Regions from separate parts of the Pseudomonas sp. Pse1 genome, predicted to be linked through region 2. Evidence: predicted binding sites of a transcription regulator. Region 2 holds the regulator's gene; the other holds the start of a gene.
The links. Region 2 encodes sigma-54, which starts transcription at its own class of promoters, with help from an activator protein. Its sites were predicted from a motif close to ANTGGCATNNANNTTGCTNT; they were not measured.
Positions count from the first base shown of each region.

Region 1: a site for sigma-54 is predicted at 3,513-3,532, ahead of NR126_RS11490 (flagellar basal body rod protein FlgF). Genes of this name have one in related genera too.

Region 1 is NZ_JALJRO010000006.1:131,395-137,404, reverse strand. Features, by position in the region: gene napA (nitrate reductase catalytic subunit NapA) at 1-2,274, shown strand, start outside; gene NR126_RS11500 (nitrate reductase cytochrome c-type subunit) at 2,298-2,777, shown strand; gene NR126_RS11495 (cytochrome c3 family protein) at 2,787-3,383, shown strand; gene NR126_RS11490 (flagellar basal body rod protein FlgF) at 3,587-4,327, shown strand; gene flgG (flagellar basal-body rod protein FlgG) at 4,373-5,158, shown strand; gene flgH (flagellar basal body L-ring protein FlgH) at 5,211-5,906, shown strand; gene NR126_RS11475 (flagellar basal body P-ring protein FlgI) at 5,922-6,010, shown strand, end outside.
Region 2 is NZ_JALJRO010000004.1:41,960-47,969, forward strand. Features, by position in the region: gene NR126_RS07595 (ZIP family metal transporter) at 1-360, shown strand, start outside; gene NR126_RS07600 (HPr family phosphocarrier protein) at 379-651, opposite strand; gene rapZ (RNase adapter RapZ) at 667-1,524, opposite strand; gene ptsN (PTS IIA-like nitrogen regulatory protein PtsN) at 1,527-1,991, opposite strand; gene hpf (ribosome hibernation-promoting factor, HPF/YfiA family) at 2,004-2,312, opposite strand; gene NR126_RS07620 (RNA polymerase factor sigma-54) at 2,421-3,914, opposite strand; gene lptB (LPS export ABC transporter ATP-binding protein) at 4,096-4,821, opposite strand; gene lptA (lipopolysaccharide transport periplasmic protein LptA) at 4,822-5,370, opposite strand; gene lptC (LPS export ABC transporter periplasmic protein LptC) at 5,357-5,929, opposite strand; gene NR126_RS07640 (HAD family hydrolase) at 5,937-6,010, opposite strand, start outside.

The DNA of each region.
Region 1 (6,010 bases), on a different contig from region 2:
AATCGCGGGCTGAACTGCGTCAAGGGCTACTTCCTGTCGAAGATCATGTACGGCGTCGACCGCCTGACCCAGCCGCTGCTGCGCATGAGCAACGGTCAGTACGACAAGCAGGGCGAGTTCCAGCCGGTGTCCTGGACCCAGGCCTTCGACATCATGGAGTTGAAGTTCAAGGAGGCGCTGAAGAACAAGGGCGCGGATTCGATTGCGATGTTCGGCTCCGGACAGTGGACGGTGTGGGAGGGCTATGCCGCCAACAAGCTGATGAAGGCCGGCTTGCGCTGCAACAACATCGACCCGAATGCCCGGCATTGCATGGCCTCGGCGGTGATGGGCTTCATGCGCACTTTCGGCATCGACGAACCCATGGGGTGTTACGACGATATCGAAGCCACCGACACGTTCGTGTTGTGGGGCTCGAACATGGCGGAGATGCACCCGATCCTCTGGAGCCGGGTCACCGACCGCCGTTTGAGCCAGCCTGGGGTCAAGGTCGCGGTGCTGTCCACCTTCGAGCATCGCAGCTTTGATCTGGCCGATATTCCGATGGTGTTCAAGCCGCAGACCGACTTGCTGATCCTCAACTACATCGCCAACTACATCATTGAAAGCGGCTCGGTGAACCAGGAGTTCGTCAGCAAACACACCAAGTTCGCCAAAGGCGCCGACGACATCGGCTACGGCCTGCGCGGCGATAATCCGCTGGAGATCAAGGCGAAAAACGCAGCCAAGGCCAACACTTGGTCCGACATCGATTTCGAGCAATTCGCCGCGTTCGTCAAACCCTACACCCTGGAGCGCACCGCCAAGGAAACTGGAGTTCCGGCCGAACGCCTCAAGGCTCTGGCGCAGTTGTATGCGGACCCGAAACGCAAGGTGGTGTCGTTCTGGACCATGGGCTTCAACCAGCACACTCGCGGGGTCTGGGCCAACAACCTGATCTACAACATCCACCTGCTGACCGGCAAGATCAGCGAGCCTGGCAACAGTCCGTTCTCCCTGACCGGACAGCCATCGGCCTGTGGCACCGCGCGGGAAGTGGGGACCTTCTCCCATCGCCTGCCGGCAGACATGGTGGTGACCAATCCGAAGCACCGGGCCAAGGCCGAAGAGATCTGGAAGCTGCCCGCTGGCACCATCAATGAAAAGGTCGGTTTTCATGCGGTGCAGCAGAGCCGCATGCTCAAGGATGGCGTGCTCAACGTGTACTGGACCATGGCCAGCAACAACATGCAGGCCGGTCCGAACCTGATGCAGGAAACCTTGCCTGGCTGGCGGAATCCGCAAAACTTCGTGATTGTTTCCGACGTCTATCCGACGGTTTCCGCACAGGCCGCCGACCTGATTCTGCCGACGGCGATGTGGGTCGAGAAGGAGGGCGCCTACGGCAACGCCGAGCGCCGCACCCAGTTCTGGCACCAGTTGGTGACCGCGCCGGGGGATGCCAAATCCGATCTGTGGCAACTGGTGGAATTTTCCAAGCGCTTCACCACTGACGAAGTGTGGCCCGCCGAGCTGCTGGCCAGTGCCCCGCAATACAAGGGCAAGACCCTATTCGAGGTGCTGTTCAAAAATGGCAATGTCGACCAGTTCCCCAACGAGCAACTGAACGCCGACTTCCAGAACCACGAAGCCAAGGACTTCGGCTTCTACCTGCAAAAAGGCCTGTTCGAGGAATACGCGCAATTCGGTCGCGGTCACGGCCATGACCTCGCGCCCTTCGATCTGTACCACAGCGAACGCGGCCTGCGCTGGCCAGTGGTGGATGGCAAGGAAACCCGCTGGCGCTTTCGCGAGGGCTACGACCCTTACGTGGAGAAGGGCAGCGGTGTGCAGTTCTACGGCTACCCGGACAAGAAAGCGATCATCTTTGCCCTGCCGTACGAGCCGCCGGCCGAAGCGCCGGACAAGGACTTCCCGTTCTGGCTGAGCACCGGTCGGGTGCTCGAGCACTGGCACACCGGCAGCATGACCCAGCGCGTCGAAGAACTGTACAAGGCGGTGCCCGATGCCCTGGTCTACATGCACCCGGCCGACGCCAAGGCGCTGAATGCGCGGCGCGGCAGCGAAGTGAAGATCATCAGTCGGCGCGGTGAAATGCGTGCGCGGATCGAAACCCGTGGCCGCAACAAGCCGCCGGAAGGGCTGGTGTTCGTGCCGTTCTTCGATGCCAACAAGCTGATCAACAAAGTCACGCTCGATGCCACGGACCCGATCTCCAAGCAGACGGATTACAAGAAGTGCGCAGTGCGCATCGAACTGATCAAGACGGCCTGAGGAGCGCTTTGATGAATAATCCCATGCTGTCCTTGCTCGCCGCGCTGCTGGTCTGGGTGCCGCTGGCCTTTGCCGCAGAACCCGGGTATCCGCTGGATGCGCCGGCCCCGGATGGTCGCCGCAGCGGTGGCACCCTGACCCAGGACATGCCCGCGCCGCCGCTGGCCGAGGATGAGAACAAGGACCTCAAGCGCGAGCGCAATTACCCCGAGCAACCGCCGACCATTCCCCACAGCATTCGCGGTTATCACATCGATACCAACAGCAATAAGTGCCTGACCTGCCACAGCCGCGCCAACAGCGCGCGGACGCAGGCGCCGATGATCAGCATCACCCACTACATGGATCGCGACGGCCAGCCGCTGGCGGCAGTGTCACCACGGCGCTACTTCTGCGTGCAGTGCCATGTGCCGCAAAAAGACGTCAAGCCTCTGGTCGAGAACAGCTTCAAAAACATCGACCAAGTGCTGCAGGACGAAATCACCGACAAGCAGAAACCCTGAGGAGCGGTCATGAAGTCATTGCTGGCGCTGCTCAAGGATTACTGGCAGGTCTTGCGTCGACCCAGTGTGCATTACAGCCTGGGTTTTTTGACCCTCGGCGGGTTCATTGCCGGGGTGATTTTCTGGGGCGGCTTCAACACTGCGCTGGAGGCGACCAACACCGAGAAGTTCTGCATTTCCTGTCACGAAATGCGCGACAACGTCTACGTCGAATTGCAGGACACCATCCACTACACCAACCGCTCCGGTGTACGTGCGACTTGCCCGGATTGCCACGTGCCGCACGAATGGACCCACAAGATCGCACGCAAGATGCAGGCGTCGAAGGAAGTCTGGGGCAAGATCTTCGGCACCATCAGCACCCGCGACAAGTTCCTCGGCATGCGCCGCGAACTGGCCGAGCACGAGTGGGCGCGGCTCAAGGCCAATGACTCGCGGGAGTGCCGCAACTGCCACAACTTCGAGTTCATGGATTTCACCCGCCAGAGCAAGCGTGCCTCGAGCATGCACTCCACCTCGCTGGCCAGCGGCGAGGCCACCTGTATCGATTGCCACAAGGGCATTGCCCACAAACTGCCGGACATGAGCGGGGTCAAGGGCTGGTAGTCACGCACTGCGCCGGTTTGCCGTAAAGCGGCAGCGGCGCGCCGGTTTTTCGTCTTCGTCACCACGCCTGTTCTTCCCCTGAGCGCCGCCAAGTCCTGTGTTTGCAGGACTTGGCGCGGCTGCGCGCAAGTTGGTCTGCAAATTGCTAAAGCCAGTGCAGTACAGCAGTGGGCGGCAATCGTCCGGCATGCAGAGGAACGACTGTGGACAAGTACCTATATGTGGCCATGACCGGCGCCAGCCAGAACGCGGCGGCGCAAAAGGCCCATGCCAACAACCTGGCGAACATCTCCACCAATGGCTTCCAGAAAGACCTGGAGCAGGCGCGCTCGATGCCGGTGTTTGGCGACAGCTTTCCGGCGCGGGCCTTCGCGATGTCCGAGCGTCCCGGCACCGATTTCAGCCCTGGCTCGCTGGTGGAAACCGGGCGTGACCTCGACGTCGCGGTCAGCGGCAATGGCTGGATCGCCGTGCAAAGTCCCGACGGCAAGGAAAGCTATGTGCGCACCGGCAGCCTGAATGTCGACGCCCTTGGCGTTCTGCGCGCCGGCAACGGCATGCCGGTCATGGGCAATGGTGGGCCGATTGCCGTGCCGCCGGAGCAGAAAATCGAAGTCGGCCAGGACGGCACCATCAGCATCCGCGCCATGGGCGAAGGCCCGCGCGTGATGGCCGAAGTTGACCGCATCAAGCTGGTCAACCCGGACCTGAAGAATATGACCAAGGGCCTCGACGGTTCGATCCACACCAAGGACGGCCAGCCGGCACCGGCTGACGCCAACGTGCAACTGGTCTCCGGCTTCCTCGAGTCGAGCAACGTCAACGCGGTGGAAGAGATGACCTCGGTGCTGGCCCTGGCCAAGCAGTTCGAGCTGCACGTGAAGATGATGAACACCGCCAAAGAAGACGACCAGGCCATGGCTCGGGTCTTGCAGATCAGCTAATTATCAGAACGTCGCGCCGTAAAACAGGCGCACGAGGAGAATCGAATGCTTCCGGCTCTTTGGGTTGCCAAAACAGGTCTGTCCGCCCAGGACACCAACCTGACCACCATTTCCAACAACCTGGCTAACGTCTCGACCACGGGTTTCAAACGTGACCGTGCCGAGTTCCAGGACCTGCTGTACCAGATCAAGCGCCAGCCAGGTGCCCAGTCGACCCAGGACAGCGAGCTGCCGTCGGGCCTGCAACTGGGTACCGGTGTGCGCATCGTCGGCACCCAAAAGAACTTCACCGCCGGCAGCCTGCAGACCACTGAGCAGCCGCTGGACATGGCCATTGACGGCCGTGGTTTCTTCCAGGTGTTGCAGCCGGATGGCACCACTTCCTACACCCGTGACGGCACCTTCCACCTGGACTCCAACGGCCAGATCGTGACGGCCAGCGGCTATGCCCTGGAACCGGCGATTGTCATCCCTGCCGAAGCTCAGACCTTTACCGTAGGCCGTGACGGCACCGTGTCGATCACCATCGCCGGCAACCCGGCCGCCCAGGTGATCGGCAACCTGCAGACCGCCGACTTCATCAACCCGGCCGGCCTGCAAGCCACCGGCAACAACCTGTTCCTGGAAACCGCCGCCAGTGGCGCGCCGCAGATCGGCACCCCGGGCCTTAACGGTTTCGGCACCACCCTGCAGAGCACCCTGGAGACCTCCAACGTGAGCACGGTCGAGGAGATGGTCAACATGATCACCACCCAGCGCGCCTACGAAATGAACTCCAAGGTGATCTCCACCGCCGACCAGATGCTCTCGTTCGTCACGCAGAATCTGTAATCAAGTCTATGGGGCGACCTGAGGTCGCCTGCAATACCGTGAGGTTAGGGTCATGAATCGCTTTGTATCTGTTCTCGCATTGAGTGGGATCGCCGCGCTGGCGGGCTGCGTCGGGCCGACGCCGAAACCCAATGACCCTTACTATGCCCCAGTGTTGCCACGCACGCCGTTGCCGGCCGCCGCCAACAACGGTTCGATCTACCAGGCCGGTTTCGAGCAGAACCTGTACAGCGACCGCAAGGCGTTCCGGGTCGGTGACATCATCACCATCACCCTGAATGAAAAAACCCAGGCCAGCAAAAACGCCAACTCGCAGGTGGGCAAAACCAGCAAGGCCGACATCGGCCTGACCTCGCTGTTCGGCAGCGTACCCAACACCAACAACCCGTTCGGTAGCGGCGACCTGAGCCTGGAAGCCGGCTACAGCGGCGATCGAGCGACCAAGGGCGACGCCAAGGCCGGGCAGGGCAACAGCCTGACCGGTTCGATCACCGTGACCGTGGCCGACGTGTTGCCCAACGGCATCATTGCCGTGCGTGGCGAGAAGTGGATGACCCTCAACACCGGCGACGAACTGGTACGGATTGCCGGACTGGTGCGCGCCGACGATATTTCCACCGACAACACCGTGTCCTCGACCCGGGTTGCCGATGCACGCATCACCTACTCGGGGACCGGCTCCTTTGCCGATGCCAGCCAGCCCGGCTGGTTCGACCGTTTCTTCCTCAGCCCGCTGTTCCCTTTCTAGGTGATGACTATCCCCATGCTGAATTTCAAGCACCTGATGGCGGCCGTGTTATTGCTGTCCACCTCCCTCGGCGTACAGGCCGAGCGACTGAAGGACATCGCCAG
Region 2 (6,010 bases):
GGCGGCGGCATGCCGGACGCCGACAGCCTGGCCATGGGCATTGCCTTACAGGACGTGCCGGAAGGGCTGGTGATCGCTTTAGTGTTGGCCGGGGCAGGGATGTCGCGGTTCAAGGCGTTTTTGATCGGCGCGGCATCAGGCTTGGTCGAGCCGGTTTTCGCCTTGTTATGTGCCTGGCTGGTGAGCTTGGCCGAGGTGATTCTGCCGTTGGGGCTGGCCCTGGCTGCCGGGGCGATGTTGCTGGTGGTGACTCACGAGGTGATTCCCGAATCGCGCCGCAATGGTCACGAGAAGCTGGCCAGCCTCGGATTGCTGATCGGGTTTTGCCTGATGATGGTGATGGATATTGCGTTGGGCTAATGAGAAGGAAGGCGAGTTTTACTCGCCTTCGTCGAAGTAGTTGTTGATCAGTTCGGCCAGCGCGTCCAGCGCCTCTTGCTCTTGCTCACCTTCAGTGAACAAGTGAATCTTCGTACCTTTGCCGGCCGCGAGCATCATCATCGCCATGATGCTTTTTCCGTCGACCATCGACTCAGGCGTGCGCCCGGCTCGAATCTGGCAGGGGAATCGACCCGCTACACCTACGAATTTCGCTGAAGCACGGGCATGCAGGCCCAATTTGTTGATGATTTCAATTTCCAGAGCAGGCATCGCGGTGTGAATCCTTTAGCTAAGGTCGCGGTGGCGAACCTGGACGTTCTTCAGGGTTTTTTGCAGGATCTGCCCCAGGCGTTCGGTCAGGTACACGGAGCGGTGATGTCCGCCGGTGCAGCCGATCGCAATGGTGACGTAGGCCCGGTTACTGGCAGCAAATCGCGGCAGCCATTTGAGCAGGTAGCTGGAGATGTCTACAAACATTTCCTCGACATCCGGCTGCGCGGCCAGATAGTCGGCAACCGGTTGGTCCAGGCCTGACTGTGCCCGCAGATCCGGAATCCAGTAGGGGTTCGGCAGGCAGCGCACGTCGAACACCAGGTCGGCATCGACCGGCATGCCGCGCTTGAAGCCGAACGACTCCACCAGAAACGCCGTACCGGGCTCCGGCTGATTGAGCAGGCGCAGCTTGATGGTATCGCGCAACTGGTACAGGTTGAGATTGGTGGTGTTGAGCTTGAGGTCGGCGAGGTCGGCAATAGGCCCCAGCAGGGTGGTCTCATCTTCGATGGCTTCGGCCAGCGAGCGATTGGAGCTGCTTAACGGGTGCCGCCGACGTGTCTCGGAGAAGCGCTTGAGCAGGGTTTCTTCGTCGGCGTCGAGGTACAGCACATCACACTGGATGTGGCGGCTACGTACTTCATCCAGCAATTCCGGGAAACGGGTCAAATGACTGGGCAGGTTGCGCGCGTCGATGGAGACCGCGACCAGTGGCTGGCTCAGTTCATTGTGAATCAGTGCGCGTTCGGCCAACTCCGGCAACAGGCCTGCCGGAAGGTTGTCGATGCAGTAATAGCCGTTGTCTTCGAGGACATTGAGGGCCGTACTTTTGCCGGAGCCGGAGCGTCCGCTGACAATAATCAGGCGCATCATCAGTGACCGTTCTGCTCGTCCAGGACAACCTGGTACAAGTCTTGATTGCTGCTGGCGTTGCGCAGGCGATCACGCACTTCCTTACGGTCCAGCATGCTGGCGATCTGACGTAGCAGTTCAAGGTGCGCATCGGTAGCCGCTTGGGGGACCAGCAGGACGAACAGCAAGTCGACCGGAGCGCCATCGATGGCGTCGAAATCAATTGGGGCGTCGAGGTGCATCAGGGCGCTGATAGGGGATGTGCAACCCTTGAGGCGGCAGTGTGGAATGGCGATGCCGTTGCCAAAACCAGTCGAGCCGAGTTTTTCACGGGCAATCAACGCCTCGAAGACATCTTGCATCTCCAGATCCGGGACTTCCCGGGCGATCAGGTTGGCAATTTGTTCGAGGGCTTTCTTTTTACTGCCGCCCGGCACGTTCACGAGGGAACGGCCGGGGGTCAGGATGCTTTCAAGTCGGATCATGGGATGGGGGTGTTAACGACCGGTTGCGCCCTGGAGGAGGCTCTGGGTCTTTTCCTTATGCTTTTTGAGTTGACGGTCCAGCTTGTCGGTCAGCAGGTCAATGGCGGCATACATGTCGTCATGCTCGGCATTGGCAACCACTTCTCCGCCGGGGATATGCAGCGTGGCTTCGATTTTCTGCTTCAGCTTCTCGACATTCATCGTGACCTGCACGTTGGTGATCTTGTCGAAGTGCCTTTCCAGTCGGTCGAGTTTTTCGCCGATGTAGGTGCGCAGAGGTTCGGTAACTTCCAGTTGGTGTCCACTGATGTTGACTTGCATACAGCTTCTCCTTCGTTGCCAGTGCATAAGGCGGCAGGCTGTGATGCCTGCCACTGGGTGTATCCGGAACAATTCCGAACACACCCTGGAACGCGGTGGCGTGGCCCGTTACATCAAACGCTTGCGTTCGCTCGAAGGCGCGATCCCCAAGGATTCGCGGTACTTGGCGACGGTACGACGGGCCACCTGAATGCCTTGTGCCTCCAGTAAACCAGCGATTTTGCTGTCACTCAACGGCTTTTTCTGATTTTCCGCGGCAACCAGTTTTTTGATGATCGCGCGGATCGCCGTAGACGAGCATTCGCCGCCTTCGGAGGTGCTGACATGACTTGAGAAAAAGTATTTCAGCTCATAAATACCGCGCGGGGTGTGCATGAATTTCTGCGTGGTAACCCGCGAAATGGTCGATTCATGCATACCTACCGCTTCGGCGATGTCGTGCAGGACCAGGGGCTTCATCGCTTCGTCGCCGTATTCGAGGAAGCCGCGCTGGTGCTCGACGATCTGGGTGGCGACTTTCATCAAGGTTTCGTTGCGGCTCTGCAGGCTCTTGATGAACCAGCGGGCCTCCTGCAACTGGTTGCGCATGAAGGTGTTGTCGGCACTGGTGTCGGCACGGCGGACAAACCCGGCGTACTGAGGGTTGACCCGCAGGCGTGGCACAGACTCCTGGTTCAGTTCCACCAGCCAGCGCTCGTTGTCCTTGCGCACGATCACGTCCGGCACCACGTATTCGGCTTCGCTGGACTCGATCTGCGAGCCCGGACGCGGGTTGAGGCTCTGTACCAGCTCAATGACCTGGCGCAGTTCGTCTTCCTTGAGCTTCATGCGGCGCATCAGTTGGCTGTAGTCGCGGCTGCCCAGCAGGTCGATATAGTCGGTGACCAGGCGCTTGGCTTCGGCGATCCACGGGGTCTTGGCGGGCAACTGACGCAATTGCAGAAGCAAGCACTCGCCCAGGTTGCGGGCGCCGATACCGGCCGGCTCGAATTGCTGAATGCGGTGCAGGACGGCTTCGATTTCGTCCAGTTCGATGTCCAGTTCCGGATCGAAGGCTTCGAGGATCTCCTCGAGGGTTTCGTCCAGGTACCCCTGGTTGTTGATGCAGTCGATCAGGGTCACGCCGATCAGGCGATCGGTGTCGGACATCGGGGCCAGGTTCAGTTGCCAGAGCAGATGGCTTTGCAGGCTCTCACCGGCCGAAGTGCGGGTGGTGAAATCCCACTCGTCGTCATCGTTGCTCGGCAGGCTGCTGGCACTGGTCTGGTAGACGTCTTCCCAGGCGGTGTCGACCGGGAGTTCGTTGGGAATGCGCTCGTTCCACTCACCTTCCTCAAGGTTATCCACCGTGGGGGCGGTTTCCTGGTAGGAAGGTTCCTGGACGTCGGTGTTGGGTTTCTGCTCGATATTGTCGGCCATCGGGTCGGCGTTATCGAAGTCGTCGCCTTCTTCCTGGCGTTCAAGCATTGGATTGGATTCCAAGGCCTCCTGGATTTCCTGTTGCAGGTCCAGGGTCGACAATTGGAGCAGACGGATGGCCTGTTGCAGCTGCGGTGTCATCGTCAGCTGCTGGCCCATTCTCAAGACTAGCGATGGTTTCATGGCTGGGGCTTAACACCTTATTCGCCGGCGCACGTGCGCCATCCACTACAGGGCGCCGGAGCGCCTAACTTAAGCAAATTATATGCCCGAAACTGAAGTGTTTGCCTAGAGCGTCATGACAATAAAAAGATAGATAGTTTTATTGACATTACGCCCCGGCGGCGTCCAGACGCCTCGTCGCTTACAGGCGGAACTCGTGGCCCAGGTAAACCTCCTTGACCAGTTCATTGGCCAGGATGGTCTCGGCATCACCTTCGGCAATCAGCTGGCCGTCGTTGACGATATAGGCAGTTTCGCAGATATCCAGGGTCTCGCGTACGTTGTGGTCGGTGATCAGTACACCGATACCCTTGGCCTTGAGGTGATGGATGATTTGCTTGATGTCGCCCACCGAAATCGGGTCGACGCCTGCGAAAGGTTCGTCGAGCAGGATGAATTTCGGTGCGGTGGCCAATGCGCGGGCAATCTCGACGCGACGGCGCTCGCCACCGGACAGGCTCATGCCGAGGTTGTCGCGAATGTGGTTGATGTGGAACTCCTGCAGCAGGCTTTCCAGCTCCTTGCGACGGCCTGCCTTGTCGAGTTCCTTGCGGGTTTCGAGGATGGCCATGATGTTGTCGGCAACCGACAGTTTACGGAAGATCGACGCTTCTTGCGGAAGATAGCCGATGCCTGCTCGTGCACGGCCGTGCATCGGCTGATGGCTGACATCGAGGTCGTCGATCAGCACGCGGCCCTGGTCGGCGCGCACCAGGCCGACGATCATGTAGAAGCAGGTGGTCTTGCCGGCGCCGTTGGGGCCGAGCAAGCCGACGATCTGGCCGCTGTCGATGGACAGGCTGACGTCACGCACGACCTGGCGGCTCTTGTAGCTCTTGGCCAGGTGCTGGGCTTTCAGAGTTGCCATTTACGGGGCCTTTTGCTCGTCGGTTTTCTTTTTCGGCTGGATGACCATGTCGATCCGTGGGCGTGCTTCAGTCACCTTGCTGCCGGTGGCGCGGCCGGCACTGGCGAGCTTTTTCTCGGTGTCATAGACAATTTTCTCGCCCTGGGTGACGTTGCCGTCCTTGTCGATGACCTTGGCGCGGTCGATCAATACGACACGGTTTTGCTGGGCGTGGTACTGGATGGTCACGCCGTAGCCCTGGACCGGTTTGGTATCGCCAGCGGTCTGCATCTGTTCGAAGTAGGCCAGGTTGCCCACTGAAGTGACCACGTCGATGTCACCGTTCGGGGCGCGGGTCATGGTCACGGTATTACCGGTCACCTTCATCGAGCCTTGAGTGATGATCACGTCGCCTTTGTAGGTGGCGATGCCATTGCGGTCATCCAGCTGCGCATCGTCAGCCTGAATGCGGATAGGTTGCTGGCTATCGGATGGCAGGGCCCAGGCGCTCACGCTTCCCAGTGCTGCGCCCAGACTGAGCAAAATAGGGAGGGTTTTAACGAGCGTCATACTGTCCTCTTACGTTCGATAGCAGGTGTATCCTGCTTTCTTTCAAATACGCTTTCATGCCGGTACCCGTCGATACGCCGCCAGCGCCGTCGATTTTAACGGGTTGCTGGGTCTGCGCATATTGCTGCTCCGGGAATACGGTCATGCGGGTGGTGGTGATGAGCATTGGGCGGTTCTTTTCGTCCGTGCGCGAAATGCGTACCGAGTCGATCAGTTCGACCTCGGTGCCGTCCGAATTGACCTCGCCGCGCTCGCTCTGCACGTGCCACGGAAACTCGGTGCCGCGATACATTTTCAGGTCGGGGTTGGTCAGTTGCGTCACTTCACTGGTCTTGACGTGCTCGAGCTTGTCCGACGTCATGTCGTACTGCAGCTTGCCGTCGGGCAGGAACTGCACGCTGTGGGCGTTGATTGCGTAATAGTCGATCTCGCTTTCATTGACGGCCGCTACCGGCTTGTCGAGAAAACGCTCGGGGCTGATGTTCCAGTATCCAACCGCAGCGAACAGTGCGGCAATGGCACCGAAAAACAGAAAATTGCGAAACTTTTTACTCAGCATAAATGACTCACAGGTACGCGGCTTGGGCGGATTCAAGGTTGCCCTGGGCGCGTAAGATCAATTCACAAAATTCGCGGGCGG